4 regions of the Brachybacterium kimchii genome follow, and region 3 is predicted to be linked to each of the others. Evidence: riboswitches for the same ligand, from Rfam matches in the RefSeq annotation. Region 3 holds a riboswitch; each other region holds the start of a gene.

Region 1 (7,450 bases), 1.5 Mb from region 3:
CGAACGCCGTGGCGCCGGGCGCGGTCGCGACGGGCATCCCGATGCAGCCCGAGATCGCGCCCTTCGGCAGTGCCCGGCTCGAGGAGGCGCGCGGGAACATCCCGTCCCTCGCCACGGCCGAGCAGCTCGCCTCCTCGATCCTGTACCTGCTCTCCGAGGACGCCTCGAACATCAACGGCGCGGTGCTCGCCTCCGACGGGGGCTGGTCAGCGGTGTGACCGGGCGCGGCATCAGGGCGTCCTCCCGGCTCACAGCAGGAGGGCGATGATCGCCCCGATCACGAGGACGGCTCCCGTGAAGGCCGGGATCATCCAGTCGCCCGGCGTCGCAGATCCACCGGCACCGGTGGGCACGGCAGCGGAGTCGTCGGTGCGCGTCGCGGCGAGCGCGTCGGCCCGCCGGTCCGCGAGGCGGCACACGATGAACAGCCCGATCGCGAGCACCCCGGCGAGGACCATGTACAGCGGGGTGCGGTAGAGCCACGAGTACGGGGAGAAGTGCACGATCGTCACCGCCGCGAGGACGATCGGGACCTGCCGGTGCGCGCGGCGCAGGATCAGGTAGATGAGGATCGGCAGCGCGAACACCTGGGAAATGGCGAGCGCCGTGGACAGCTCGTCGAGCAGGGGGTTCTGCGGACGCGGCCCGGCGGAGGTCACGGCCATGAGACCGAAGGCGATCGGCAGGGCGACCACTCCCTGCAGGAGCACCGCGTAGGCGCCCGCGCGCTGTCCGCGCCATCGCCAGACGGCCGCCGCCAGCAGCCAGGTGAGGCCGTAGGCGAGGAGGAAGGCGAAGCCGTGGTGGTTGACGGTCGCGAGCTGGTTCAGATCCGTGTCCATGCCGACGGTCTACCAGGGCCGGCACCCGCCGTCCCCGGGCCCGGGCGAGGTCATGACATCTGTCGAGGGGCGCCCCGTGACGCCGGTCCCTGATCGCTCCCGAACCCGCTCAGCACCTCGCGGACCACGGCCGCGGGGTCGCTCGCGCCCATGATCGCGCGCACCAGAGCGACCCCGGCGACGCCGGCCGCGGCAAGCGCGGGCACGTCGGCGGGCGTGACGTCGCCGATCGCGACGATCGGCAGACGCGTGGCCCCGACCAGCGTCCGGTACCCGTCGATGCCCAGGGGCGTGCGGCCCGACTCCTTCGTGGGAGTGGGCCGGAAGGGGCCGGCGCCGACGTAGTCGAGCAGCTCCGCCTGGGTCTCGGCGGACCTCACGAGGTCGAGGGTCCCCGTGGTCAGCCCGATGATCGCGTCCGGGCCCAGCAGGGCGCGGGCCCCGGCGACGGGCAGATCGTCCTGGCCGAGGTGGACGCCGTGCACGTGCGCGCCGCGCGCCCGGGCGGCGAAGGCCACGTCCGCCCGGTCGTCGACGAGGACCCGGCAGGTGGGCGCGGTGGAGCCGACGGCACGCGCCACCGCGGTCACGAGACCGAGCAGCTCGCGGGCCTCGAGCCCCTTCGCACGGACTTGGACGACGCCCGCGCCGGCAGCGGCGGCGGCCGCCGCGGTCTCCACGGTGCGGCGATCGGTCCCGGAGGTGACGAGATAGCAGCGCAGGTCGAGGGGCGCCGGGGCAGCCCCGTCCCCGTCCAGGCCCGGGTGGTCGTGGTCGTGGTCGTGATCCAGGGTCATCGGTCCTCCGTGGTGGTCTCCAGGGCGTGCTCGCCGATCTCGTCGAGGGCGTCGAGCAGGGCGGTGCGGAAGGCACCGGGCCGCGGCGCGCGGCGTGCTGCGCACTCCCCCGCGACGTCGAGCCACACCGTCGCGGCGTGAGCGGCGCGGGCGGCGTGGCCGGTGAGGTCCGAGGGCCCGACGGGTGAGACGTCAGGCCCGCTCCTCTCGACCGCGACGAGGCACGCGGCGGTGAGCGCCCCGAGCAGACAGCCGGTGCCGGTGACGCGCGTGAGAAGGGGATGCCCGCGTCGGACCTCGATCCCTGGTGTGCGATCCCCATCGGCCATGACTGCACCCGCACCGACGATCCAGTCGACGGGCCCCGAGACGGCCACGGCTCCGCCGGTGAGTGCGACGATCTCGCGGGCGGAACCATGGGCGCTCTCGGCTCCGTCGCTCGCGTCGGCGCCGCGTCCGCCGGTCCCGCCGCGCAGCGCGAGGATCTCCGAGGCGTTCCCGCGCACCACGTCCGGCCGCAGGCCCACGAGCTCGCGGGCGAGGGGCGTGCGCACGGGCGCGCGCCCGATCGCGGTCGGATCGAGCACCCAGGGGTGACCGGCCGCGATGCTCGCGGCCACGGTCGCGGGGATGCCCGACATCGCATCGGTGCTGAGGGTCCCGAGGTTCACGAGCAGCGCGTCGGCCGCCCCTGTGACCACGGGCGCCTCGGCCTCGGTCTCGGTCATCATCGGGCGGGCGCCCGCGGCGAGCAGACCGGCGGCCACGATGCCCATCGACACCGTCGCGGTGAGGCAGTGGACGAGCGGCGGATGCCGGCGCACCTCGGCGAGCACCAGGGCGACCGCGCGCAGGTCCGGGTCGTCACCGAGCGCGGCGTCATCGTCGACGTCGTGGTCTTCGCGAGGGTGCGGATCAGTTCTCATCGCCCGCTCCCCCGGCTGCCCCGGTCGGCGACAACGTCGAGGTCCCTGTCGATCTCCGCCGCCGACAGCCGGGGCCCGAGCGCCGCGCCGACGATGAGGAGGACACCGCCCAGCACGAGCAGTCCGAGCACCGCGGCGTGCGCCCCGAGCAGCGCCGAGAGCCCGGGCAGGTAGAACGGGTAGAGCGCGGGCAGGATCAGCGAGAGGCTGTAGCCCATTCCGTACCCGGTGGAGCGCACCGACGTCGGGAAGCGCTCGGAGAGGTAGGCGGAGACCGGTCCGTACGCGGCGACGGTGACGACCTGCAGCGCGGCGGCGAGCACGGCGGCACCGGCCAGCGTGCTCGAGCCGACCGACATCCACCACAGGACCGGGCCCAGCACGGTCGCCGCGATCCCCCACAGGACGAACAGTCGGCGCCTGCCAGTGCTGGTGGAGAGATGCCCGGCGAGCGCCATCGCGAGCGCCTGCGCGCACGAGGCGATGCCCATCGCGATCGAGACGCTGGTCGCCGACAGACCCGTGTCCTGGCCGAGCTGGGCGGTGAGCAAGATGACGGTCGTGTTCGTGAGCAGCCACAGGCCCGTCATCAGGGTGAACACCTGCCAGAAGGCGCGCGCCCAGCGTCCGCGGAGCATGGCCGCGATGCCCGAGGCGGCGGGCCCCTCGTCCGCCAGAGATTCGTCGGCCAGGAGCGGGCCGTCGTCCGTCGAGGGCTCCTGGCCCTCGCGCTCCTCGATCACTCGTCGTGTCGTCGGCGCATCGACCACGCGCCGCCGGTAGTAGGCGAGCATGCCGAGCGAGGCGAGCGCCCCGAGCACGAACAGCGCCCGCCAGCCCCACGCGGCATAGGCGTCGGGTCCAAGGATCAGCAGCAGCACAGCGGTCGCGAAGGCGATCGCGGCCTGCGCCCAGGGCGCCATCGAGAGGATGAGCCCGCTCATGAGGCCGCGCCGGCGCGGGGCCGACCATTCCATGGCCAGGGGGATCGCGGCCGAGTACTCGCCGGCCACGAAGATCCCGCCGAGGAACCGCAGGGCGAGGATCAGGCCGATCGTTCCCACGCCCAGCAGCTCGTGGGTGGGCATGGCGGCGATCAGGAGGGCGCAGGCGGCGGTGCCGGTGATCGCGACCTTCGTGGTGCGGGTGCGCCCCAGGCGGTCCGAGATCCTGCCGAAGACCATTCCGCCGACGGGCCTGCCGAGCATCATCGCGATCACCACGATCGCTCCGGTGGTGGCGGCGATCCCCGGTCCGGCGACGACGGCGAGCGCCGGGGTCAGCGCGGTGAGCGGCAGGAACACGTGGACGTTGTCGATGAAGTTGCCGACCACCCCGGCGCGCAGGGCGGCGCGGCCCTCGGGCGGCAGCTGCGGCTTCGGCGTCGGCCCGGCCGACGGCGTGTGGACCGCGGCGGCGGTCGTGGGCGGGCTCTCGGGCAGACGTGACCGCATGGCGGACATCCCTTCGTCAGTGCGAACTGCATCAGGTTCCACGGGTCTGATCTCAGCGCGCGCGGCGCACCCCGTGTCCGGCGCGCCAGTATTCCAGAGCCGTCGGCGGCGACGCGGCGCCGTCCGCGGCGACTACCCTTGCCACGTGAGCACTTCGAACCGTGGAACTGCCGACCGCATCGTCTGGGTCGACTGCGAGATGACCGGACTGGACAAGGAGAAGGACGCGCTCGTCGAGATCGCCGTCCTGGTCACCGACGGTGACCTGAACATCCTCGGGGAGGGCGTGGACGTCGTCGTCAAACCCCCGGCCGAGGCGCTGGAGCAGATGGGCGATTTCGTGCGCACCATGCACACGAACTCAGGGCTGCTGGAGGAGCTGGACGCGGGCATCACCCTCGAGGCCGCGCAGGAGCAGTGCCTGGCCTACGTGCGCGAGCACTGCCCGGAGGCCGGCAAGGCGCCGCTCGCGGGCAACTCCGTGGGCACCGACCGCGTGTTCCTCGACAAGGACGTGCCGGAGTTCGCCGCCTGGCTCTCCTACCGCACGATCGACGTCTCGAGCCTCAAGGAGCTCGCCAAGCGCTGGTTCCCCCGCGTCTTCTACAACACGCCCGCCAAGCACGGCGGCCACCGCGCCCTCGCCGACATCCGCGAGTCCATCCAGGAGCTCAAGTACTACCGCGAGGTGCTGTTCGTGGCCGATCCCGGGCCGACGACCGCGCAGGCCCAGGCCGCCGCGCGCACCTTCGAGCTCGCCGTCGACGGCGAGAGCGCCGACGGGTCCGACGACGCGGCCGCCGGCGCCGCGGGATCCTCCGCGCCATCGGTGCCGTGGCTGCAGCGCGCCACCCATCGCACCTGGCTGGACTCCGAGGGCGAGGAGCTGCTCGTCTTCGGCTCCGAGTCGCTGCGGGAGGACGGCGGCTTCGGCTGGCTCGACGAGAACGGGGAGCTCGACGGCGACAAGCCGGCAGAGCTCTGGGTGACCTGCCGCATGACCCACTGCTTCGCGCTCGCCACGATGCTGGGCAGCCCCGAGTACGGGCGCTTCGTGGACCACGGCATCGAGTCCCTGCGCACCGTCTTCAAGGACGAGAAGCACGGCGGCTGGTTCTCGAAGATCGCCGGCGAGACCGTCATCGACGACGCCAAGGAGGCCTATGCCCACGCGTTCGTGGTGCTCGCGGCCGCCTCGGCGACCGCCGCCGGACGCCCGCACGCCGCGGAGCTGCTCGAGGAGGCCCTGGGCGTCCTCGACGAGAAGTTCTACGACGAGGAGGCGGGGATGAGCGTGGACACCTTCGACCGCGCCTTCGCCGTCTGCGAGGAGTACCGGGGCATCAACGCGAACATGCACACGACCGAGGCCCTGCTCGCCGCGGCCGACGTCACCGGGGAGCGCCGCTGGCTGGACCGCGCCGTGGGCATCATGACCCGGGCGATCGACGAGTTCGCGCGCGAGCAGGACTGGCTGCTGCCCGAGCACTTCGACACCTCGTGGAACCCGATCCTCGAGTACAACGAGGACAAGCCGGCCGATCCGTTCCGCCCGTACGGGGCGACCGTCGGCCACTGGCTCGAGTGGTCCCGCCTGGTCCTGCACGGCCGCGCCGCACTGCTCGCGAAGGACGGCGACGCCCCCGAGTGGATGCTCGAGGCCGCGAACGCTCTCATGGCACGGGCCGACGACGCCTTCGGCATGGACGGGGAGCCCGGGTTCCCCTACACGGTGGACTGGGACGGGACGCCCGTGGTGCACGAGCGCATGCACTGGGTCGCCGCCGAGGCGACCGCCGCCGCGGCCGCGATGTTCCAGGTGACGGGTGATCGGAAGTGGGCCGACCGCTACCAGGCCTGGTGGGAGTACGTCAGCGAGTTCCTGCTGGATCCCGAGCGGGGCAGCTGGCACCACGAGCTGGACCGGCGCAACCAGCCCCAGGCACGCACCTGGGAGGGCAAGCCGGACATCTACCACGCCTACCAGGCCACGCTCATCCCGCGACTGCCCGTCACCCCGACCATGGCCGCCGCCGTCCGCGACGGCCTGGTCGACGAGATCGGCTGAGTCAGCCGGGCGGCACCGCCCTCACTTGCGGCGCCGCCCTCAGTTCCGGTCGAGGGCGGCGTCGAGGCGCTCGATCTTCCCGTCGAGCTCGCCCTCGTGCCCGGGGCGGATGTCGGCCTTGAGCACGAGGGAGACGCGCGACCCAAAGCGACCGGCCTCGGCCGTCGCGCGCCGCACCACGTCCATCACCTCGTCCCAGTCGCCCTCGATCTCGGTGAACATCGAGCTTGTGCGGTTCGGGAGCCCGGACTCCCGGACCACCCGGACGGCGGCGGCGACGGCGTCGTGGACGCTCGCGGCGTCGGACCCCTCGGCGAGGTCGCGGGTGAGGCCGGGATCGGAGGGCTCACCGGTGGGCTGGACGGAGAAGGCGATGATCATGCCCCCACTGTTCTCCCCCATCGGCCCGCGGGCAAGCGGATCATGCGCCCAGGAGCATGCGGCGAGCCTGTCATGACGAGGCAGGATCCGGCTCCTGCTTTTCCGGCCCGGAGTCCTCCAGGGCTGATGCCCCAGTCTGCCGTGCCGACGAAGTGCAAGGCGTCTCACAGCGAGAACCCCCGTTCGAGGGTGCGGAGCAGGGCCGACGCCCGGTATGCTTGCTTCTCGTTGCGGTCCTCGGAGCGCACATGGTGGTCGTAGCTCAGTAGGTAGAGCTCCTGGTTGTGGTCCAGGCGGTCGCGGGTTCAAATCCCGTCGATCACCCCAAGAAACGCCCTGGTGACAGGGCGTTTTTTCTGTCTGAGCCGGTGTCTGGACACCCACGCGGACGACGGCGGCACGAGCGCACCGATCCACCTGCCGCCTCTCGCCCCACACCCATGCGAAGCGCCCGGCCCGCCACGTTCGCCCCTGACGTCCACCACTGTCTGAAATTCATTCGATCGCCGCCGCATCGAATACGTGATCGATATTCAAGAAGCTGCCCGCGGAGAATCTCCGAACCCGTCGACCTGCGCATGCACCACGAGGCGCTGCCACACGGCCTCCATTCTTCCTCCTCACCTCTCTTCAATTCACTTACCGTTCGTCCGCACCCCGTTCACCGCCCGTACACCTGACGTACCGCGTCCGTTCCCTCGGGCGGTGAAGTCGACCACGGAGCCCCGTCCGAGACCGTTCCGCTCACCTCGCCGAGCAAGCAGGCGACACCTGTCGGAGCCGGTCCCCGCCGCCACGACCTGCACGCCATGGCCACCAGCGCCCCTCACCTGGGGCGATGCCCCGCCCGTGGCGAGCACCCGAAGATGCGCCGCCCCGCGCTCCCACGTCCAGCGCCCCGCCCTCCACGTCCGGCCGCCGCGGCGGCCCCGGCCGGCCTGCGGGATCTCCCCGTGACACCGACGCGACACGACCGATTTCC
Region 2 (7,450 bases), 1.3 Mb from region 3:
CGCCGGAGGCCTGGGATCGGCCGGACGCTTCGTCGGCATCGGCCGCGGGGACGAAGGCCCCGCGCGGCTGCCAGACGCGCAGCAGGAGCACCACGGCGAGCGCCGCGACGAGCGCGGCGACGATGTCGGTGAGCTGGGTGGAGATGAAGTTCGAGGTGACGAACTGCGCCAGCGAGAAGACGATGCCGCAGGTCAGGGTTGCCGGAAGGGTCTGCACGAGGCCGCGTCGGCGGTCGATGATGAACACCAGGATCATCGGCACGATCACCGCGAGCAGCGGCGTCTGGCGCCCGACCATCGAGGAGAGCAGGTGCTCGTCCTGGCCGCTGACCTTGGCGAGCGTGGTGATCGGGACGGCGAGCGCGCCGAAGGCGACCGGCGCGGTGTTGGCGACGAGCGCGACCACGGCGGCCTTCAGCGGCTTGATACCGATGGCCAGGAGCATGACGCTGGTGATCGCCACGGGCGTGCCGAAGCCGGCGAGCGCCTCGAGCAGGGCGCCGAAGCAGAAGGCGATGATGACGGCCTGGATCCGCTGGTCGTCGCTGACCTTCGCGAAGGAGCGCCGCAGCACGTCGAAGTGCCCGGTCACCACGGTCATGTTGTAGACCCAGATCGCGTTGATGACGACCCACAGGATCGGGAAGAACCCGAAGGCGGCGCCCTCGGTGGCCGAGAGCAGGGCCTGGCCCACGGGCATGGCGTAGGCGAGCACAGCGACCAGCAGCGAGAGGACGAGGGCGATGAGCCCCGCCTTCCAGGCCGTCAGCCGCACGACCCCGATCAGCACGAACAGCACCACCAGGGGCAGCATCGCCACCAGGGCCGTGAGCAGGAGCGAACCGCCCAGAGCATCGAGGACGGGCTGGTACATGGGAACCTCGCTCAGGGGTCTCGGGACGGGGGGACGGCCGTCGCCCGCGACACCGAGCCCGCGCGAGATCTGCGCGTGAGGGGCTCTCCGTCGACGGTGACGTGGATTGCGGCAGTGGGCCGGACCGATCAGTGGTCTGACCACACAGCGGCACGCTAGGGTGGCGCGCAGCACATGTCAATGCCGCGAAGGGAGCCGTGTCGTGACCACCGCGTCCTCAGCCCACGGCTCGGAGCTCCCCCGCGCGGCACGGACCGACGCCTGGCGGCCGGTGCACCGCAGCCGCGCCTACGAGCTCGTCGTCGAGCGCATCGAGGAGCAGATCACCAGCGGCGCGCTGCACGTGGGCGACACCCTCCCGGCCGAGCGCGACCTCGCCGAGAGGCTGCAGGTCAGCCGCGCCGCGGTGCGCGAGGCGATCCGCACGCTCGAGGCGCAGGGCGCCGTCCGCTCCGCCGTGGGCTCGCGGCCGGTCGCCGGCACCCAGGTCGTGGCGGAGACCAGCGATGCGCTCACGCGGCTGCTGCGCCTGCACGTCGCGCTGTCGAGCTTCCCGATGGCCGACGTCCTCGAGGCGCGCGTCATGCTCGAGCGCTCGAGCGCGAGCCTGGCCGCGGGCAATGCCTCCGCGCAGGACCTCTCGGGGCTGCGCGAGATCCTCCGGGACATGGACGAACCCGGCATCGATCGCGCCCAGTTCAACGAGCTCGACACCGCCTTCCACGTGGCCCTCGCCGAGGCGGGTCACAACCGTCTGGTCACCGACATGACGATCGCTATCCGCGAGTCCATGCGGCTCCCGATCCTGCAGGCCTTCGGCACCCTGGAGGACTCCGACGCGCTGATCGCGAGGCTGCGCGCGGAGCACCACGGCATCCTGGACGCGATCGAGGAGGGGTCCGCGCAACTGGCCTCCGAGCGCATCGAGGCCCATATCCGCGCCGCCTACGCGAGCCTATGGGGATGAGCCGGTCCCGGGACCGACGGGCCGTCGCGCGCGACCGCTCCGCCGGCCCGAGGAGGATGCAGCCATGACGGCGGCCCCGTTCGGCTCCGACCTCGGCGACGTGGTGCGCATACCGCAGCCCGAGGGCTCCCTGCAGGTGATCACGCGCGGTGAGCACGGCTCGCCCGTGCTGCTCCTCAGCGGTGCGGGCAACGACAGCGCCTCCCTGAGCTGGCGACGACTGATCCCCGTCCTCGCCGAGTCCCATCGCGTGCTCGCCCTGGACTGGCCGAAGCAGGGCGGCTCGATCCCCTGGGACGGGACGGCGGACCATCAGCGGATGCTGCGGTGCATCGATACCGTCCTCGAGCGCTTCGCCATGGACGCGGTCGACCACGTCGGGCTCTCGCAGGGCGGCGCCCTCGCCCTCGCGTACGCGATCGAGCGACCCGAGCGCGTCTCGCGACTGGTGGCGCTCGCGCCGGCCGGGATCCTGTCGTTCCCGCCCGTCGTCCATCAGCTGCTGTGGGTGACGGCGCGATGCCGTCTGCTGAACCGGACGCTGCCGTCGCTGGTCTTCCGCAGCTGCGCGGCGTGCGCGTGGTTCGCCCGCACCAGCCTGTTCGCGGGCCCCGTCGACGATCTCGAGGACATCGTCGACGAGTTCCATGCCGACGTGCTCGCCCACGGCTCGGCCTCCTCGGACTGGCAGAACGCCTCGATCGGCTTCCGGCGCATGACCGTCGACCTGCGTCCCGATCTGCATCGCATCAAGTGCCCGACGCTGATCATCCAGGGCAGCAAGGACGTGGCCGTGCCGCCGAAGACAACGCGCGCCGCGGCGGACGCCATCCCCGGTGCGAGGTTCGAACTGATCGCCGGGGCGGGGCACTGGTCGAACCGTCAGTGCCCGGACCGGGTGAACGCGCTGATCACAGACTTCCTCGCGGACTGATCGCTTCGGCTGATCGAGTCGGACTGATCGAGTCGGACTGACCGAATCGAGCCCGATCGGCGGCGAGCCCGGATGCGGGGCCGCTGCGGACCGCTGCGGACGGCTCAGGTCCTCAGCGACTGCATCTGCGCGAAGAGCCGCAGCATGGCGGCGCGCTTCTCCGTGTCGCTGCCGTTGTCGTTCAGGATCATCAGCGTCTCGTTGTCGGGCAGCGGATAGGTCGAGTGCGGGAACACGAAGGTCCCGCCGTTGCGGGAGTCGTCCGCGTCCTCCGGGTCCGACGCGGGGTAGCTCTGCGCCCACAGCTCGGCGAAGAGCGCGACGACGTGCGGACGCAGCCGCGAGTAGGCGCTGATGACCTCGCCGGCGACCGCGTCGATCGCGAACTCGACGTCCTCCGTGCACAGGGCAGGGTCGGTGACCGGGGCGTCCCGGGCCGGGTACGTGTCGGACTGCTCCCGGGCCGCGCTGTCTGCCGCCGGGACCTCCGCCGTCGGGCCGTCCGGGTCGACGCGCTCGGCCTCGGCCTGCAGCTGGGCGACGGTCATCAGGTCATGCGCGGCCATCCACGCGGCCATGTCGGCCGCGGCGAGGGCATGGGCCCCCTCGAGGATCGCAGGCGGCTCGGGCTCCTCGTCCGTGCCGTCATAGGTGGCGCCGAACAGGGCGAGCGCCGCCAGGCGGATGCGCGCATCGGCCCCTTCGACGCCTCCCGACGGGATCTCGACGGGCACCTCACCGACGACGGCGAGCGTGGACCACGCGTGGGCGAGCCAGCGCACGTCACCGCCGCTCGCGAGCCCCTGGGCGTAGTGGGCGCACAGGGCGTCGAAGACCGAGGCGCCCTCGGGCGGGGCTGTACCCCTGCACTCCCCCGGCTCCTCGGCCGGATCGCTGGTCGGTCTCATGTGCGCATTCTGCTCCGAAGGACCGACGAACCAGCCGTTGTGGGGTGACGCGGCGCGGCGGCGCCACCGACGACGCGCTCAGTCGTGCAGGTGCTTGATCGCGTAGTCCGCCTGCTCCTTCGTGAACTGCTCGCCGTACTCGGAGGTGATCTGGTCGCGGATCTCGTCGTCGGACATGCCGTCCGCGGAGTACGACTTGGCCTTCTCCAGCGCGTTCTTGTTCCAGTCGGCGTCCACGTGGTCGACCGCGTAGGTGGCGGTCTCCTCGCTGTAGCCCTCGAAGACGAGGGTGTCGTGGATGCCCTTCTTCGAGGAGAAGAGCATGTCGGACTGGATCTTCGCGTCGGCGAGGGCGCCGTCCTTGTCGTCGGGGTCGACGTCCGTGCCGTCGGCAGCGGAGTCGCCGGAATCGTCGGCGTCGGCCGACGACTCGTCGTCCGGGGTCGCGTCGACGGTGTGGTCGGAGGGCGTGGCGGAGTCGCTGGGCTCGTCCGACGCGTCGTCGTCGGACGAGGAGGCGGAGACCGTGGTCGGAGCGGGCTCGTCATCGGTGTCTGCGCTGTTGACGAGCACGACGATCACGATGATGACGGCCGCGATCGCGAGCAGCGCGAGGCAGCCGCAGCCGCCCAGCACCCACCACAGCGTCTTGGACTTCTTCGGCGGCTCCTGCCCCTGGCCCGGGGTCTGCGGGGACGCGGAGAACTGCGGGGCCTGCGAGGAGTCCCCGTACTGCGGGGCGGGGGCCGCGGAGCCGGAGGCTCCGTCCGCGGCCCCGTAGGGACCGCTCGCCGAACCATAGGTGTCGCCGGCGGAGCCGTAGGCACCATTCGCGGACCCGGCGTCGGGGAACCCGGAGTTCGCGGAGCCGTTGTTCTCGGGGGAAGGGGTCGAGCTGGTCATCTGTCGTTCCGTTCGGAAGGAGGTATGTGCGGGCCCCCGTCGCGAGGGTTCGCGGACCCGTCAGCGTGCGCGGAGGAGGGACGGCAGGGAGAACTCTACGGACATCTCGGACGGCCGACCCGACGTCTCGCGACCCGACACCGCGGCAGACGGGACGCGTGGGATCCGACCGAGTCCGCCGTGCGACTCCGCGTGCGTTGCCCGTCGCGGACCGCCCGCCGCCACCGCACGTCCCCCGTGCTACGGTCGTCGCCGATCCCTCGGGTGCCCGTCGCAACGGGCTGAGATCGGACTGACGCAGTCCGAGTACCGACCGAACCTGCTCCGGGTCATGCCGGCGAAGGAAGAAGGAGAGCGACTGCATGTCTGCACGCCCTGAGAACTACCCCACCCACTGCCTCGGCCACCTCGAGGACTCCGAGCACGACATCCGCGTGCCGGTCACGAGGATCTCCCAGGACGACTCCCCCACCGGGACGCCGAACCCGCCGCTCGAGGTCTACCGGACCGCCGGCCCCGGCAGCGAGCCGGAGGTCGGCCTGCCCGCGCTGCGCGAGAACTGGATCCGCGATCGCGGCGACGTCGAGGAGTACCAGGGACGTGCCCGTGACCTGGCCGATGACGGCCGCGGGGCGGTGCGCCGCGGCGGGGCGAGCGCCGAGTGGCGCGGCGCGCGTCGCTCGCCGGTCCGCTCGGTCGGCGGACGCACCGTCACGCAGATGCACTACGCCCGTCGAGGCGAGATCTCCCCCGAGATGCGTTTCGTGGCGCTGCGGGAGGGCTGCGACGTCGAGCTCGTGCGCGAGGAGCTCGCCGCGGGCCGCGCGATCATCCCCGCGAACGTGAACCACCCCGAGGCGGAACCGATGATCATCGGCCGACGCTTCCTGGTGAAGGTCAACGCGAACATCGGGAACTCGGCGGTCACCTCGTCGATCGCCGAGGAGGTCTCCAAGCTCGAGTGGGCCACCCGCTGGGGTGCGGACACGGTCATGGATCTGTCCACCGGGGACGACATCCACACCACTCGCGAGTGGATCCTGCGCAACTCCCCCGTGCCGATCGGCACCGTCCCGATCTACCAGGCTCTGGAGAAGGTGAACGGCGACGCGAACGCGCTCACCTGGGAGATATTCCGGGACACGGTGATCGAGCAGGCCGAGCAGGGCGTGGACTACATGACGATCCACGCCGGCGTGCTGCTGCGCTACGTGCCGCTGACGGCGAACCGGGTGACGGGCATCGTCTCGCGCGGCGGCTCGATCCTGGCCGGCTGGTGCCTCGCCAGGCACCGGGAGAACTTCCTCTACGAGCACTTTGACGAGCTGTGCGAGATCTTCGCCCGCTACGACGTCTCCTTCTCGCTCGGCGACGGGCTGCGTCCCGGGTCCCTGGCAGATGCGAACGACGCCGCCCAGTTCGCCGAGCTCGACACCCTCGCCGAGCTCACCCGCCGCGCCTGGCAGCACGACGTGCAGGTGATGGTCGAGGGCCCTGGCCACGTGCCGCTGCACCTGGTGCGCGAGAACGTGGAGCGCCAGCAGGAGCTGTGCGACGGGGCGCCGTTCTACACGCTCGGGCCGCTGGTCACGGACGTCGCCCCTGCGTATGACCACATCACCTCGGCGATCGGGGCGACGGAGATCGCCCGCTACGGCACCGCGATGCTCTGCTACGTGACCCCGAAGGAGCACCTGGGTCTGCCGGACCGCGACGACGTGAAGACGGGCGTGATCACCTACAAGATCGCCGCCCACGCGGCCGATGTCGCCAAGGGCCACCCCGGGGCCCGCTCACGGGACGACGCTCTGTCGAAGGCGCGCTTCGAGTTCCGCTGGCGCGACCAGTTCGGACTCTCCCTGGACCCGCAGCTGGCCGAGGAGTACCACGACGAGACCCTGCCGGCCGAGCCCGCGAAGACCGCGCACTTCTGCTCGATGTGCGGACCGAAGTTCTGCTCGATGAAGATCTCGCAGGACATCCGCGACGAGTTCGGCGGCGAGGCCGCCCAGCAGGAGATCGCGGCGGCGGGCATGGCGGAGAAGTCCCGGGAGTTCCGCGAGCGCGGCGGGACCGTGTACCTCCCGGAGCCGGGGGTCGGGGTGCCGGTGGGTGAATGACTTCCCATGACCCGGAGGCCCTATCGGAACGTTGGAGGGCGCACACTACTCCCTCCGACACATTCCGACACACACCGACGCACCTCAGCCGACGGCCCCCACAATCGTTCCCATGCCCCCGACGATGGACCCCTCTTCCAACGCGCTCGAAAACAGCTCCGCGCGTCCCGAACCCGGCGCCCGTCCTGACGCCGACGTGCCCCTGCGGGTCTCCTCCGCAGCCGACGTCAGCCGGATCCTCTCTGCGCTCGGATCGCGCGATCCGAAGGCGACCGCGGTGATCCTGCTGGCCCTCGGCGGGATCTTCATGGACGCCTACGACTTCTCGTCGATCGCCTTCGGACTGCCCGCCATCAAAGTGCAGTTCGGACTCGACGGCTTCATGACGGGCCTGGTCAACGCGTCGATCATGGTCGGCGCGGTGGTCGGGGCCCTGGCCGGCGGGTACCTCGTGGACCGCTTCGGCCGGTACCGGCTGTTCATGGCGGACATGGTCTTCTTCGTCGTCGCGGCGCTCGGCAGCGCACTGGCGCCGGAGGTCTGGTCCCTCATCGGCTTCCGCTTCGTCATGGGCATCGGGGTCGGCCTCGACATCCCCGTCGCCATGGCCTTCCTCGCGGAGTTCTCCCGGCTGCGCGGCAAGGGCAACCGCTCGCAGCGGGTCAACGCGTGGTCCCCCGCCTGGTACTTCGCGACCGGCACCGGGTACCTCATCGTGCTCCTGTGCTTCTGGCTGCTGCCCAC
Region 3 (7,450 bases):
CGAGGGCAAGGTGCAGCAGGTGCGCGCCGGTCTCGAGGACAAGGCCCAGGACGTCAAGAACTCGGTGAAGGGCGCTCTGAACGGCCTCACCGGCAAGAACGACGGCGAGTAAGACCCGCCGCGCGGAGTCCCAGCACTCCGACAGGAGCCCCCGTCCGGCACACGCCGGGCGGGGGCTCCTCGCGTCGTGGCCTGCGGAGCCCGGTCGGCTCAGTCCGCCGACGCCGACGGCGGCCCGCTGTGCTCGCGCCTCGCCTCGCGGTCGAAGACGCCGAGGATCTCGCAGGGCCGGCCGCCCTCCGCGCCGATCGCGTGCGGGAGCATCGTGGGGAACTCCGCCGCCTGGTTCTTCTCGACCCGCAGACGCCGGTCGCCCAGCAGCAGGGTCGCGGTGCCCGAGAGCACCACGAACCATTCGCGGCCCGTGTGCGCCCGCATGGCCGACGGCGCCGAGGGCGGCTCCGTGAGTCGTTGGCGGATCACCGAGAGATCCGGCTGGCCCCGGATCGTCCACCGCATCGCTCCTCGGGGCCCGTCGAGCGTGGGGCTGGAGACCACATCGTCCGCGCCGGAGTCCACGAGCTCGTCGAGAGTCGTGTCCAGGGCTCTGGCCAGCGTGATCAGCTGATCCAGGGCCAGGCGCCGGGTCCCTCCCTCGATCCGGCTGAGCGAGGACGGACTCATCCGGGCGCGCTCCGCCAGATCGCCCAGCGACCATCCGCGCGAGACGCGCAGCGCCCGGATCCGTTTGCGCACGAGGGTCTCGATCGCGCCATCTTCTTGCGTCATACGCAAAAGGGTATGCCTCGTGAGCAACGCCTGCCTAGTGTCGACGTCGTACACGACGATCGGCCCGCCCCGCGGGCAGGAGGAGGCACCCATGGACACCCGAGACATCCCCGCTGCACCTGCAGGCACCAGCACCGGCGGCATCTCCCCGGCGCGCGGCGCGGCGGATCCCACCGCGGACGTCGTCGTCATCGGCGGCGGCGCCGCCGGACTGAACGGCGCACTCATGCTCGCCCGTTCCCGCCGGCGCGTGATCGTCGTGGACGCGGGGGACCCGCGCAACGCCCCGGCGGAGGGCGTCCACGGCCTGCTGGGCCGCGAAGGGACGCCGCCCGCCGAACTCCTGGCGCGCGGGCGCGAAGAGGTCGAGGGATACGGAGGGACCGTCGTGCAGGGCCGAATCGCCTCGGTGCGGCAGGACTGGAGCGTCGACGGCGTCGAGGGAGGCTTCGACCTCACCCTTGAGGACGGCCGCGCACTGCGCGCACGCCGCCTGCTCGTCGCGACCGGCGTGCGCGACGAGCTCCCTGCGATCCCGGGGCTCGCCGAGCACTGGGGGAGCGGCGTCGTCCACTGCCCCTACTGCCACGGCTGGGAGGTGCGCGACGAGCCGATCGGGATCCTCGCCTCGGGCCCGATGTCCGCGCACCAGGCGTGGCTGTTCCGCCAGCTCAGCGATGACATCGTCTTCTTCGCCCGCGGCACCGCGCTGGATGCCCGGACCCGGGCGAGGATGTCCGCCCGCGGGATCCGCGTGATCGACGAGGAGGTGGCCGAGGTGATCGCCCACGACGGTGCGGCCCCCGATGCCGGAGAGCGCGCGTCCCGCATCGCGGGCGTCCGCCTGGCGAGCGGAGAGGTGATCGAGCGCCGCGTGCTGGCCGTCGCGACCACGATGACACCTCGCCTCGACGGTCTCGAGGGCCTGGGGCTCCGTGCCGAGGAGATCCCCGGGATGGGGGCGAGGGTCCCGTCGGCGATGGCCGGGGTGAGCGATGTCCCCGGCGTCTGGGTCGCGGGGAACATCACCGACCCGACCGCGCAGGTGGGCGCCGCGGCGGCTGCGGGTGCGCTCGCCGGAGCGCACATCAATGCCGACCTCGCCACTGCTGACACCGACGCCGCGCTGCGCTCGCGGACGATGGGCGCGGGCGCCGACGGGAGCCTCTCCCTGCTAGCGTGAGCGGCACCGAGGGGAGTCCCGGCAAGGGGCTGAGAGTCCACTGGTCACGCGATGCGCAGGAGCGCGGGGCGGCGACGGCGTGGAGACCCTGAGCACCTGATCCGGATCATGCCGGCGCAGGGACGGAACCGCTGAGCGCCCTCCCCGCCGGCCTCGTGGAAGAGGCATCGTGAGCACCAGCGACACCCGCCCCAGCGCCCCGACCCCCGACGCGCCCGTGAGCGGTCGCGTCCCCAACGTCCTCTCGATCGCCGGGACCGATCCGACGGGCGGCGCGGGCATCCACGCCGACCTCAAGTCCTTCGCCGCCCAGGGCGCCTACGGGATGGCCGTGGTGACCGCCGTCGTCGCCCAGAACACGCAGGGAGTGCGCGGCGTCGTCGCGCTCGACCCGGAGTTCGTCGGCGAGCAGATCGACGCGGTCTTCGAGGACGTGCAGGTGGACGCCGTGAAGATCGGCATGGTCGCGAACGCCGCCATCGCGAGGGCCATCGCGGAGCGCCTGCGCCGCCACGGGGCGCGCAGGATCGTCCTGGACCCCGTGATGGTCGCCAAGAGCGGTGACCGCCTCCTGGACGAGGACGCGGTCGACGCCGTGCGCGAGCAGCTCGTGCCGCTGGCCGACGTCCTCACCCCGAACCTGCCCGAGGCCGCGGTGCTGCTGGGGGAGGAGCCCGACTGGAGCGAGGCGGAGATGCGCCGGCGCGCCCACGACCTGCTGGCCCTCGGACCGCGCCGCGTCCTCCTCAAGGGCGGCCACCTCGAGGGGTCGCCCACCAGCACCGATCTGCTGTGCGGGAGCGAGGGCATCCTCGAGCTGCCCGCCCCGCGCATCGAGACGACCAACGACCACGGCACCGGCTGCACGCTCTCGGCGGCGATCGCCGCTCGGCTGCCGCGCATGCCCGTCGAGGACGCCGTGCGCGGCGCCAAGGAGTACCTCCATGGCGCGCTCGCCGCGAGCGACCGGCTCGACGTGGGGCGCGGCCACGGACCGCTGCACCACTTCTTCGCGCTGTGGGAGGGCGAGGGGATCCCGGCGCGCTGACCCCGGCGCCGGCTCGCCCTGCGGACCCGGGGTCACCGGTCCGGCGCCGCCTCGGTCCAGGCCGCGCTGAGCACGCGGGACGCGCGCAGGGGGTCGTCGGCCGCGCAGACCGCCGAGACTACCGCGCACCCCGAGGCGCCCGCGCGCCGCAGGGCCGGGACGTCGGCCGTGGTGATCCCGCCGATCGCGACGCTCGGCACCGGGGACGCGGCCGCGAGCAGCGCGAACCCCTCGACGCCGAGGGCCGGCGGATGATCCGCCTTGGTGGCGGTCGCGCGGATCGCGCCGATGCCCACGTGGTCGACGGTGCCCTCCGGCAGCGCGGCCACGGCGTCCAGATGCGCCGACGTGTTCGCGCTGAGCCCGATGACGGCGTCGGGCCCGAGCAGTTCTCGTGCACGGCGCACGTCCTCGTCGCCCTGCCCCAGGTGCACGCCGTCCACGCGGATCCCCTGCTCGCGTGCCGCGACGGCGGCGTCCACGCGGTCGTTCACCAGCAGCAGCGCGCGGGCGTCGATCACCCGCGCGAGACGCTCCAGCAGGCGCACGTGCTCGGCGAGGTCCGCGTGCTTCTCCCGCAGCTGCACCACGCGCGCACCGCCCTCGACGGCGAGCTCGACCGTGCGCACGATGCCGCGCGCACCGCACAGCGCGGCGTCGGTGACGAGGTACAGGCCGAGGCTCTCGCTCGAGGGCCTCATGCCGCCTCGCCCCCGTCGCCCTGATCCGCGAGGCTGACGTGCAGGCGCCCGGGCGCCCGGAGCTCGTCCGGGCCGATGGCGGCGAGGGCGTCGAGCAGCCGGGGCGCGAAGGTGCCCGGACCATCGGCCCCGGAGGCGGCGCGCTCGGCCGCCGCGGAGTAGGCGGAATGCGCGGCGACGACGGCCTCGAGAGCAGGCGTCCCGTCGGGTCGCACGCCCAGGAAGGTCGCGATCACGGCGCCGAGGGCGCAGCCCCCGCCGGTCATGCGGGTCAGCATCGCACTGCCACCGGCGACCTCCACGAGAGTGCTCCCGTCGGTGATGAGGTCGCGCTCGCCGGAGACCGCGACCACCGTGCCGTGGGTCCGCGCCAGGCCGGTCGCCGCCGCGACGGCCGCGTCGATCGGGTCGGAGGAGTCGACGCCTCGGCCGCCCGTGCCCTCACCGGCGAGGGCGAGGATCTCCGAGGCGTTGCCGCGCACGGCGGTCGGTCCCTGGGCCACCAGCTCGGCGGCGAGAGGCGTGCGCACCCGCAGCGATCCGATCGCGACAGGGTCCAGGACCCACGGCGTGCCCGAGCGGCGGGCGCCGCTGACGGCTTCGCGCATGGCCTCGCGCTGCTCGGGCGCGGGGGTGCCCAGGTTGATGAGAAGACCGTCGGCGACCGCGGCGAAGTCGCCGGCCTCGCCCACGATGTCGACCATCGCCGGGGCGGCGCCGATCGCGAGCACCACGTTCGCCGTCACGTTCGTGACCACAGAGTTCGTGATGGCGTGGACCAGCGGACCGCGCTCGCGCACCGCGTCCAGAAGGTCGCCGCAGCGGGCGGCGAGCCCTGCGGGATCGACGGGACCGACGGGTGCCGCGGGGCGCGCGGAGGGATCGGCGGCGACCTCGGGGATGCCGTCTGCGGGGGTTGCGGGGGCCATCGGGCTCCTCTCGTCGGGGCGAGGGGCCGGAGCGGCCGCGGCGGGTGATCGGCGAGGATCCTGGAGGATCGTCGGCACCCGGCCGCGGCTTCGGACATTCCCTACGCCAGCGCTGACTGGATCAGGTTCGACGGGTCTGCTCTCAGCCGCCATCGGCGGCACCCCGTGTCACGTGCCGACGAGCCTAGCGCGCCGGAGAGGACGCCGGGGCGCGCCGCCCGCTCCACGGCCGACACGACGCTCCGCACGCCCGTGGCGCCACGGAATCCTGTGGTGCGCGCCTGTGATGTGTGGCACGGCGCTGCTCGGGGTGACCAGCTCAGAGAGTCGGTCGGGCGTCCAGGACGTCCGTGCGGAAGTCCGCGGCTCGACAAAATAGTTCGTGGCAACTAATACTTTCGGCACGGTCGCACGGACCGCACGCACACCGTCGCGAGCATCGCCCGACGGTCATGACGAAGGAGTCTCCCGTGTCCACTGCCGCACCCGATCTCGAGGTCGATCCGACCGTCGACCCGACGGGCAGCCCCAACATCCTCGGCCCGCGACTGCGCGTGCCCGCCATGGGCATCAAGCCGGACCGGAAGAAGCCGATCTGGTATGTCATCGGCATCTTCCTGGGGCAGTTCGGCCTGTTCGTCGCCCTGATGGGGCCCGCGACGGTGTCGGTCCAGATGAAGGCCCGCACGCTCTCGGACCTCCCGGCGGAGCAGGCCTCGATCGCGGCCGCCGCCCTCGCCCCGGGCGCGATCGCAGCGCTCGTCTTCAACGCCCTCGGCGGACGCCTCTCCGATCGCACGCGATCGGGACTGGGGCGGCGCCGACCGTGGATCATCGGCGGGGCCTTCGCGATGTGCGCGGCGATCCTCATCATGGCGATCGCGCCGAACGTCGTGGTGCTGGCCACCGGCTGGTTCATCGCGCAGGCCTGCGCGAACATGGCGTACGCGGCATACACGGCCTCGCTCGCCGATCAGCTGCCGGACGAGCAATACGGCAAGGTCTCCGGCATCGTGGGCATCGCCCAGAACTCCGCCATCATGGCCGCGACCTGGCTGGCCTCGTTCTTCGGCGGGACCATGGTGGGGCTGTTCATGATCCCCGCCGTGCTCGGCTTCGTGCTGGTGACCGTCTACGCGCTGATGATCCCGGATCCGGTGCTCAAGCAGAACCGCTACCCGTTCAACGTGCGCGAGCTGGTCACCTCGTTCTGGACCAATCCCCTGAAGTTCCCGGACTTCGGACTGGCCTGGTGGGGCAGGTTCATGATCATCCTGGCCTCCTACCTGTTCATCAGCTTCCGCGTGCTGTTCATGACGAACCACCTGGGGCTCGAGGACGCGGCGGCCGCCACCGCGGTCGCCACCGGCGTCACGATCTACACGGTGCTGTCCATGGTCGCCGGACTGGCCGCCGGATGGATCTCCGACCGGATCGGACGCCGCAAGGTGCTCGTGGCGGGGTCGATCCTCGTCTTCGGACTGGGCACCTACATGCTCGCCCACGTCGACTCCGTCGGCGGGTTCTTCCTGTGCGAGGCCATCATGGGCCTCGCCTACGGGACCTACCTCGCCGTCGACCTCGCACTCGTGTTCGAGGTGCTCCCCGACCGCAGGACGGCGGGCAAGGACCTGGGCGTCTTCAACATGGCCAACGCCCTGCCGCAGTCGATCGCCCCGGCCCTGGGCGGGATGCTCCTCGCCCGCATCGGCGGGGGCACCGACTTCACGGTCCTCTTCGTGGCCGCCGCGATCTCGGGCGTCATCGGCGCTGTGCTCACGATGTTCATCCGCGGCGTGAAATAGTAGGGGTGACACATTGATGACGGGCCGGTGCGGCACGATCGCACCGGCCCGCTCTCGTCCCAGGTCGACGGAGACCTGTGCCGAAGGGGAGCCCATGAACACCGAGCAGACCACGCGCGCCGCCGCGACCGCGAGCGCCGCCGAGGGGACCGTCGCCTCGCGCGGGCCGCGCGAGCGCAGCACCGCCAAGGGGCCGGCCGCCGAGAAGCGTCCGGTCCGTCGACGCCCGGGACGGCCCCGCGGGCAGGACTCCGCGGTGGTCCGCGAACAGGCGCTGCAGACGGCCGTGGACCTCATCGCCCGTCAGGGCTTCGGAGCGACCTCCATGGCGCAGGTCGCCGAGGGCGCCGGGATCTCGCCGTCGGGCCTCGCCCATCACTTCCCCTCGAAGAAGGCGCTGCTGGGGGCCGTGCTCGCCCATCGCGACGCCGTGGACAGCGACCCCATGCCCCCCGAGGGATCCACGCCGTGGTCCGCCTTCGACCATCTCGTCCGCGTCGCCGGGCTGAACATGCAGCGCCGCCAGATCGTGCTGCTCTACGCGACGGTCACGGGCGAGGCCACCACCCCCGACCACCCCGCGCACGAGTGGATGCTCGATCACTTCGAGGCGGTCATGGAATCGCTCATGCGCTGCCTGCGCCTGGACCAGGAGAAGGGCGACGTGCGCGAGGACGCCCCTGTGGAGCGCATCGCCCGGGAGACGGTCGCCCTCATGGACGGGCTGCAGCTGCAATGGCTCATCGACCCCTCGGTGGATATGGCGGAGATCCTCGGCGACCACGTCGCCCGGCTCAAAGAGGCCTGGGGAACGGGCCGGAACTGACGTCCGCTCGGGGCGGAGAGCCGCACGCGACCGGCAACGACTTGCCCCGTTCGGCCCGCGCGGCGTTCAATGGTGCGCGTCGGCCGCCCTCGGGCGCGCCGGCACGGCGGTGGGGCCCGCCGTACCCAACCTCGAAGATCGACAACGGTCCCTGTTCGCTCCCGGAGCG
Region 4 (7,450 bases), 350 kb from region 3:
CTCGCCGATCTCACCGGGCCGACCGCCTGCGAGATCCTCGACGCCGACGGCCGCGCCGCCGTGCTGGAGCGGCTGGGACCGGACCCGCTGCGCGAGGACGCGGACCCCGAGCGCTTCGTCGAGAGGGTGCGGCGCTCCCGCACGTCGATCGGCGTGCTGCTGATGAACCAGGAGGTCATCGCCGGGGTCGGCAACATCTACCGGGCGGAGGCGCTGTTCCGCGCCCGCCTGGACCCCTTCGTGCCCGGCAAGGACCTCACCGCGGGGATGGTGCGCGGGATCTGGGGCGACCTGGTGCCCCTCATGCGGTACGGCGCGCGGACCGGCCGCATCGTCACCACCGAGCCCGAGCACCGCGAGATCGAGGCGGTCATCCAGGAGCGCACCCGCGCGACGCGGCAGAACGGGGACGACGACCCGAGCGTCGTGCCCCGCGAGCAGTCGTTCTACACGTACCACCGGCAGACGCTGCCGTGCCGTCTGTGCGGGACCGCGATCCGGTCGACGGACCTCGCCGGACGCACGGTCTTCTGGTGCCCGCGCTGCCAGACCCGGCGCTCGCGCCGCGCGAGCTGGACCACGGAGCACCCCGTCGCCGCCTGGGCGGATCCGCAGGACGGGCAGCTACGGTGATGGGCATGCCTGACCCCGAGACGGGCGGCGTGCTGCGCCGCGCCCACCTGCAGGAGATCGATCCGCGCACCGTCTATCTGCTCGCGAAGCTCCGCCAGGACGTCTTCACCCTCGAGCAGCACGCCGACGACGCCGACCTCGACGGCCGCGAGCTCGAGCCCTCCACGGTGCTGCTGTGGATCGAGGCACCGGACGCGGAGCCGGTCACGGGCGGCCTCGAGCGCCAGCCGGTCGCCCAGCTGCGCATCCTGCGCGACCCCGACGGCACCGTGCACATCGGTCGCGTGGTGGTGCGCGCGGATCGTCGGCGCGACGGATTCGGCCGACGACTCGTGCGTGCGGCCCTCGACGTGGCCCGCGAGATCGCACCGGAGGCGGTCGTCGAGATCGGCGCCCAGGCGTACCTCGAGCGCTGGTACGCGAGCATGGGCTTCGAGACCACCGGCCCACTGTTCCTCGAGGCCGGCATCGAGCACGTGCCGATGCGCTACGTGCACCCGCGGGACTGATCCGCGCGCAGTGGGAGAGCGGGCCGTCGGGCCTGACCGACGTGCGCGGGTCAGGGCCTGCGCTCAGCCGCGCGGCGCCTTCTCCTCGATGAGCCGGCCCATCTCCTCCCGACCGAAGAAGGCGACCGAGTCACGGCCGCTCGGGGTGCCCGCATCGGGATCCGCCCCGGCATCCAGGAGCGCGGACACCACGTCGTCGTACCCCTTGAACACGGCGCCCGCGAGCGGCGACTGCTGGCGGTCGTTGAGCTGATCGACGTCCGCACCGCGGGCGGCGAGCTCACGCACCAGGTCCGCGTGCCCGTGGTAGGCGGCGAGCATGAGCAGCGAGTTCCCCCGCGAGTCCCGCATGGCGACCGGCGCCCCCTGATCCAGCAGCGGCAGCAGGGCGTCGCCCCGGCCCTCACGGGCATCGTCGAGCATCCTCCGGGCCAGGGCGAGCACCTGCTCGTCCTGCTCCTCGGTGGTCAGCGGCGATGCAGGCTGCGCGGAGGCAGGCTGTGAGGTGTCGGGCTGCGGGGGCTCGGGCTGCGCGGCGTCGGAAGTCATGCGCACCAGGGTAAAGGCCCGCACGACGCGGCGACCACACGGAACGTCATCCGTCGTCGACTGCACTGCGAGCGGCGGGCGAGGCGGGAGGAAGGATCGCCGGCTCCGGCCCGCGTCGACGGGGTCGGCTCGTCAGCCGCCCAGCACCGTCCGCAGCACCCAGGGCGCCGCGAGCAGGAGTGCGGCGGCGGCGAGCCCCACGAGGTCGCCCCTCGTGAACGGGCTGGGCAGCGCCCAGGTGCGGTGCTGCGCGGTCGCGAAGCCGCGGGCATCCATCGCGAGCGCCTGCTGCTCGGTGCCCCGCACCGCGTCGACCAGGAGGGCGAGGGTGCACGAGGCCAGCAGCCGCACGAGCGCCGCGCCCGAGCGGAGCGGGTGGCGCAGGTCGCGCCGCGCCCCGAGGCCGCGCAGGCGGCGACTGGTCATGATCCGCTCCCAGACGTCGGCCGTGAGCCCTGCCCGTACGAGTCCCGCGACGCTCGCCGCGACCGGCCGGCCGGGCAGACGCAGCCTCCCGCCGAGGGCGTCTCCGAGCCGCGTCGGGTCGAGGGAGGCGAAGATCAGCACGCCGGGAGCCACGAAGTATCCGATCCGCAGGGCCTCCTTGAGACCCAGCAGCCACGTGGTCCCGGAGAACACGGGCAGGGGAGAGGCGAGCACCGTGGACCAGCAGAGGCCGACCGCCGCGAGCTCGATCGGGATCAGACGCAGCGCCGTGCTGCGCACCCCGCGCACGGCGAGCGGGGCGAGGACCGCGACGAGCACGCACGAGAGGAGACCGAGCTGCCAGCGGTCGATCGCGAAGGAGCCGACGGCCGCTGCCACGGCGATCGCGATGGTGGTCAGCGGGTTGAGCGTGTCGGCGGGGGCAGGACGGGCACGGCGGGGCGAGCGGAGGGTCGTATCGGTTGCGGTTGCGGTTGCGGATGCGGATGCGGGTGCGGTTGCCGGCGCCAGTGCCGGTGCCAGCGCGGTGTCGGTCGCGGCCGGCTCCGGGGAGGCGGACTGCGCGTCGTCGCCCGTGCTCACGTGCTCCGCGAGGTCCATGCGCACGTGCGCGCGCGTGATGAGATCGGGGTCGTGCGTCGCGGCCAGCACTGCGCAGCCGCGCGCGGACGCCTCCTCGAGCAGGGCGAACAGCTGGGTGCGACGCTCCTGGTCGAGTCCCACGGTGGGCTCGTCCAGCACGAGGAGGGCGGGTTCCTGGGCGAGGGCGGCGATGATCGCGAGGCGTCGTTGCTCGCCCCCGGAGAGCTCGAAGGGCTGAGCGTCCGAGAGGTGCGCGAGGTCGGCGCGCCGCAGCAGGCTCTCGGCGAGTTCGGGGTCGTGCGCCCAGGGCGAGGCGGTGACCTCAGCGCGCACGGTGCGGGCGACGAAGGAGTGCTCGGGCTCCTGAGGGACGAAGGCGATCTTGGTGGGCTCGGGACGTTCGAGGTGTCCTCCGGCCGGATCGGCGAGGCCCAGGATCGTGCGCAGGAGCGTGGTCTTGCCGCTGCCGCTCGGCCCGGTGAGGACCGCGACACATCCTGTGGGAACGGCCAGGTCGATGCCGTCGAGGAGGGGCGAGGCGACGGCCCGCTTCCCCCGGACCTCGTCCCGTCGTCGCCGTCGCGTGATCGAGACTCTCGAGAGCGACAGCACCGGCGGGCCGCACGTGCCGGATGCGCGCGCAGGGGCCGGCATGGCGGCCGGGTCGGGAGCGGCGGCCGGATCGGGCATGGTGGCCGGATCGGGCTGCTCGAGGACGTCGTCGGGAGCGCCGTCCGCGAGCACGTGCGCCTGCGCTCCGAGCACGATCACGCGGTCCACGTGCGGGGCCCAGCCCTCGGCGTCGTGGTCGGCGACCACCAGGGTGCGATCGCCGACCGCATCCAGGATCGCGGCGCGGACCGCGCAGGCCGTCGGCCGATCGAGCATGCTCAGCGGCTCGTCCAGCAGCAGCGCACCGGGATCCAGCGCCAGGGAGCCGGCGAGGGCGAGCCTCTGCTGCTGCCCGCCGCTGAGATCCCACGGCGAGGTCGCGGCGTCCAGCCCGACGCGCGCCGCGTGCAGGGCGGAGGTCACGCGGCGCTGGATCTCCTCGCGGTCCAACGCCGCGTTCTCGGGCCCGAAGGCCGCGTCCCGGCCGACGCTCCCGCCGATCAGGGCGTGCAGCGGCTGCTGCAGGAGCAGTCCGCGCTCGCCCGGCCGGGTGGGGCCGGTGGCATCACCCGCGAGGTCGCCCGTGCTGGTGTCGAGCAGGCCCGTGAGGGCCCGGAGCACCGTCGACTTGCCGCCGCCGCTGGGCCCCGTGAGCAGCACGCGCTGGCCGGCCGGGATGTGCAGGGTGAGGTCGTCGATCGTCGGGCGGGAGCGGGTCGACGGCGTCCAGGTGACGGCGTCGAGAGCGAGCGGCACGGCGGCGTGGGAGGCGGGGCCCGTTCCGTCGGGAGCCGCGTCGCCGAGCGTCCCGTCGGCCCCAGCGGTCGTCCCGTCGGTCCCAGAGGTCGCCCCGAGCACCGTCGGCCCCGCGCTCATGCGCGCGACCGCCGTCCCCACTGGCGCCCTGCCGGGAAGGCGCTCAGGGCGCCGGTCGCGCCGAGGGCGCGCACGATCAGCCACCCCAGCACCCCGCACAGCAGCGCACCGGAGACGATGAAGAAGCCCAGCAGCGCCCAGGCCGAGGCCCAGGACCACTCGGGGTAGTAGGAGAAGCGCTCGTAGACCCATTCGAGGATCCCCGAGAGCGCGCCGCCGGCGATCGCCACGGGCAGGGTGAAGCGGCGGTAGGCGGTGACGAGGAACGCGATCTCGACGCCTCCGCCCTGCAGCAGGCCGCTGACCACAGTGCCGATGCCCCACTGCCCGCCGAGGACCATCTCGAGGACGGCGGCGATGACCTCCGCCAGCACGGCGGCGCCGGGACGGCGCACGATGAGCATCGCCACCAGCGCGGGCAGGAACCACACGCCCGCGAGCAGCCCCACCGACGGGGGCAGGACGGCCTGCAGCGGGGTGAACAGGGTGTACACCTGGCCCCAGGCGAGGAACACGAAGGCGAAGACGACGCCGATCGCGACCGTCAGCACGAGGTCCACGGTGCGGTAGGCCGGCAGCGGCCGACGTGCGAGGGCGTCGCTCGCCGGTGCTGGTGCTGGTGCCGGTGCTGGTGCCGGGGACGCGCCGGTCGCCGCGGTCTTCTCGGCGCGCGCGGAGGGGGCGGCGGGGGTGGAGCTGGTCGACATCTGGTTCTCCTTCCGATGCGGAAGGGGCCGCGAGGCCCGTCGGCCCCGGATGCAGTCATCCGGCGCGGCGGACATCGCAGAAGAATCCCGACTCCCTACGCCGGTCTGAACCGGATCAGGTTCGAGGGTCTGCGCTCTGTGCGCACTCTCAGCACCTCTGCGGTGCTCCCCTGTCTGTGGATGTCAGCGTCGATGATATCGCGCAGGGCGGTCGGTGCGCCCTCGGGATGTGCGCCAGATCGCCCGGGTCGGCCGATGCCCGACGGCTCGTGCGAGGCGACGGGATCGGACGGTCCCGTCCCGACCGGCTCCCGAACGGGCGAACGGGCGCGAGAAGTACGAAACGGTTGCCAAGAGCGCTCTTGGCAACCGTTTCGTACTTCTCGCGACGCAGACGGGGCGCGGATGGGCCGACGAGCGGTCGGCGGGGCTTCAGCGCGCGCGGATCAGCGGCGGGCGCGGATGGCCTGGTCGATCGCCTCGGCGGCGGCGCGGGGATCGTCGGGGGAGAGCAGGAAGTGGGTGCCCTCGCGACCGATGATCTCCACGAGCGTCCCGGGACGCGAGACCATCAGGCGGTACGAGGACCGCTGCTCGCCGGTGGTGAAGACCTTGCGGCCGGGCAGCGCCTCGATGCTCCCGCTCTCGGGCGCGATCACGCGGCCGCGGCGCCAGCCGAGCCCGCCCACCGTCACGCCGAGCGATTCGCCCGGGATGCGGCGCAGCTGCACGGTGCGGAAGTCGGCGACGGGCCAGGCGGGGCGCGGCAGGAACCCGCCGAGGCTCACGGTCACCCCGTCGACGTCGACCACGAACCGGGTGGCCAGCCGCATCCACGACCAGAAGGCGTACACGAGCACGGCCAGGGCGAGCACCAGGCCCAGCACGACCGTCTCGCCGCGCGCCCAGGCGATCGCGTACCCGGCGATGCCGACGCCGATCACAGCGCTCATGCCGATGCGGGTCCAGCCCACCGCGCCGGGAGTCGTCCGCCCCACGTGGAAGGGCGCCTCCGGCCTGCTCACGGTGTCCTCACCAGATGCTCACGCGGTCTTCGGGCGCGCGGTACATCGCGTCGTCCTCGCGCACGTCGAAGGCCGCGTGGAAGGCGTCGAGGTTGCTCGCGATCGCGTTGCAGCGGAACTCGGCGGGGGAGTGCGGGTCGATCGCCAGCATGCGCGCCGCGTCCTGCGCGCGGGACTTCGCGCGCCACACCGTGGCCCAGGACCAGAACACGCGCTGCAGGCCGCTCAGGTCGTCCAGTCGCGGCGGGTTCCCGCCGGAGCGCGCGAGGTAGGCCTTGATCGCGATGGTGAGGCCGCCCAGGTCGCCGATGTTCTCGCCGATCGTGAGGCTTCCGTTGACATGGGGCAGCTCGTCGCCGCCGATGACCGCGCCATCCCCACCGTCTGCGCCGACCGCGCCGACCGCGTCGCCCCCATCGGCCGCGTCAGTCGCCGTCGCCTCCGCCTGCTCGCGCAGCACGCGCGGGGTGAGGGCGTCGAACTGGTCGATGAGCGCGCGGGTGCGCTGCTCGAAGGCCTCGCGGTCCTCGTCGGTCCACCACGAGCGCAGGTTGCCCTCGCCGTCGTACTTCGAGCCCTGGTCGTCGAAGCCGTGCCCGATCTCGTGGCCGATCACGGCGCCGATGCCGCCGAAGTTCACGGCGTCCTCGGCCTCGGCATCGAAGAACGGCGGCTCGAGGATCGCGGCGGGGAAGACGATCTCGTTCGCGCCCGGGTTGTAGTAGGCGTTGACCGTCTGCGGGGTCATGTGCCACTCGTCGCGGTCGACGGGCCCGGCGAGCTTCGCGAAGTCGTGGGCGGCGTCGTGCGCGCGGGCGGCGCGGACCGAGGCGACGAGGTCGTGGGGGTCGAGCACGAGGCCCTCGTAGGTCCGCCACACGTCGGGGTAGGCGATCTTCGGGGTGAACAGCTCGAGCTTGGCGAGGGCCTTCTCGCGGGTGCCCGGCGTCATCCACTCGAGCGTCGAGATCGACTCCCGATAGGCGTCCAGCAGCGCGCCGACGAGCTCCTGCATGCGCGCCTTGTGGTGCGGCGGGAAGTGCCGGGCCACGTAGTCCTGGCCGATCGCGAAGCCCACGGCCCCCTCGACCAGCGAGATGCCGCGCTTCCAGCGCTCGCGCAGCTGCTCGGCGCCGGAGAGGGTGCGACCGGAGAAGTCGAAGTCCTCCTCGACGAAGGCCGAGGAGAGGTACGGGGCGAAGGCGCCGACGGTGTGCAGGGCGGCCCAGGTGCGCAGCACGGCGAGGTCCTCGGCCGCGAGCAGCGGGGCGACGGCCTCGACGAACTCGGGCTGGCTCACGCAGACCACGTCGAAGGCGCCCGCCGGCGCGCCCGTGCCCTCGACGTACGCGTCCCAGGGGAACGCGGGGGCGAGGGCCTCCCGCTGCGTGGCGTCCATCGGGTTGTTCGACTTCTCGCTGTCGCGCAGGCGCACCCGGTCCACATGGCACGCCGCGAGCCGCGTCTCGAAGTCCATGACCGCGCGGGCCAGGTCGCTCGAGTCCCCGGC

Evidence for each region. Region 3 has a riboswitch for thiamine pyrophosphate ahead of thiM (hydroxyethylthiazole kinase). Riboswitches for the same ligand answer to the same signal wherever they lie in the genome.
Region 1: linked by a shared signal. The riboswitch ahead of M4486_RS02130 (MFS transporter) and the one ahead of thiM (hydroxyethylthiazole kinase) in region 3 are both predicted to bind thiamine pyrophosphate.
Region 2: linked by a shared signal. The riboswitch ahead of thiC (phosphomethylpyrimidine synthase ThiC) and the one ahead of thiM (hydroxyethylthiazole kinase) in region 3 are both predicted to bind thiamine pyrophosphate.
Region 4: linked by a shared signal. The riboswitch ahead of M4486_RS07705 (ECF transporter S component) and the one ahead of thiM (hydroxyethylthiazole kinase) in region 3 are both predicted to bind thiamine pyrophosphate.

What each region holds. Positions count from the first base shown of each region.
Region 1 covers NZ_CP097218.1:466,063-473,512, reverse strand. The annotation lists gene M4486_RS02150 (SDR family NAD(P)-dependent oxidoreductase) at 1-218, shown strand, start outside; gene M4486_RS02145 (DUF7010 family protein) at 249-842, opposite strand; gene M4486_RS02140 (thiamine phosphate synthase) at 893-1,639, opposite strand; gene thiM (hydroxyethylthiazole kinase) at 1,636-2,565, opposite strand; gene M4486_RS02130 (MFS transporter) at 2,562-4,019, opposite strand; TPP riboswitch at 4,011-4,103, opposite strand; gene orn (oligoribonuclease) at 4,165-6,087, shown strand; gene M4486_RS02120 (thiamine-binding protein) at 6,127-6,468, opposite strand; tRNA gene M4486_RS02115 (tRNA-His) at 6,720-6,795, shown strand.
Region 2 covers NZ_CP097218.1:3,262,282-3,269,731, reverse strand. The annotation lists gene M4486_RS14920 (L-lactate permease) at 1-874, opposite strand, end outside; gene M4486_RS14915 (FadR/GntR family transcriptional regulator) at 1,077-1,841, shown strand; gene M4486_RS14910 (alpha/beta fold hydrolase) at 1,906-2,775, shown strand; gene M4486_RS14905 (hypothetical protein) at 2,880-3,683, opposite strand; gene M4486_RS14900 (Ltp family lipoprotein) at 3,762-4,586, opposite strand; TPP riboswitch at 4,839-4,949, shown strand; gene thiC (phosphomethylpyrimidine synthase ThiC) at 4,949-6,706, shown strand; gene M4486_RS14890 (MFS transporter) at 6,819-7,450, shown strand, end outside.
Region 3 covers NZ_CP097218.1:1,950,107-1,957,556, reverse strand. The annotation lists gene M4486_RS09240 (CsbD family protein) at 1-112, shown strand, start outside; gene M4486_RS09235 (helix-turn-helix transcriptional regulator) at 211-789, opposite strand; gene M4486_RS09230 (NAD(P)/FAD-dependent oxidoreductase) at 881-1,972, shown strand; gene thiD (bifunctional hydroxymethylpyrimidine kinase/phosphomethylpyrimidine kinase) at 2,142-3,020, shown strand; gene thiE (thiamine phosphate synthase) at 3,053-3,721, opposite strand; gene thiM (hydroxyethylthiazole kinase) at 3,718-4,650, opposite strand; TPP riboswitch at 4,731-4,826, opposite strand; gene M4486_RS09210 (MFS transporter) at 5,121-6,455, shown strand; gene M4486_RS09205 (TetR/AcrR family transcriptional regulator) at 6,550-7,281, shown strand.
Region 4 covers NZ_CP097218.1:1,603,645-1,611,094, reverse strand. The annotation lists gene M4486_RS07725 (Fpg/Nei family DNA glycosylase) at 1-633, shown strand, start outside; gene M4486_RS07720 (GNAT family N-acetyltransferase) at 639-1,142, shown strand; gene M4486_RS07715 (ankyrin repeat domain-containing protein) at 1,206-1,691, opposite strand; gene M4486_RS07710 (ATP-binding cassette domain-containing protein) at 1,824-4,208, opposite strand; gene M4486_RS07705 (ECF transporter S component) at 4,205-4,915, opposite strand; TPP riboswitch at 4,991-5,097, opposite strand; gene M4486_RS07700 (hypothetical protein) at 5,362-5,940, opposite strand; gene M4486_RS07695 (M13 family metallopeptidase) at 5,948-7,450, opposite strand, start outside.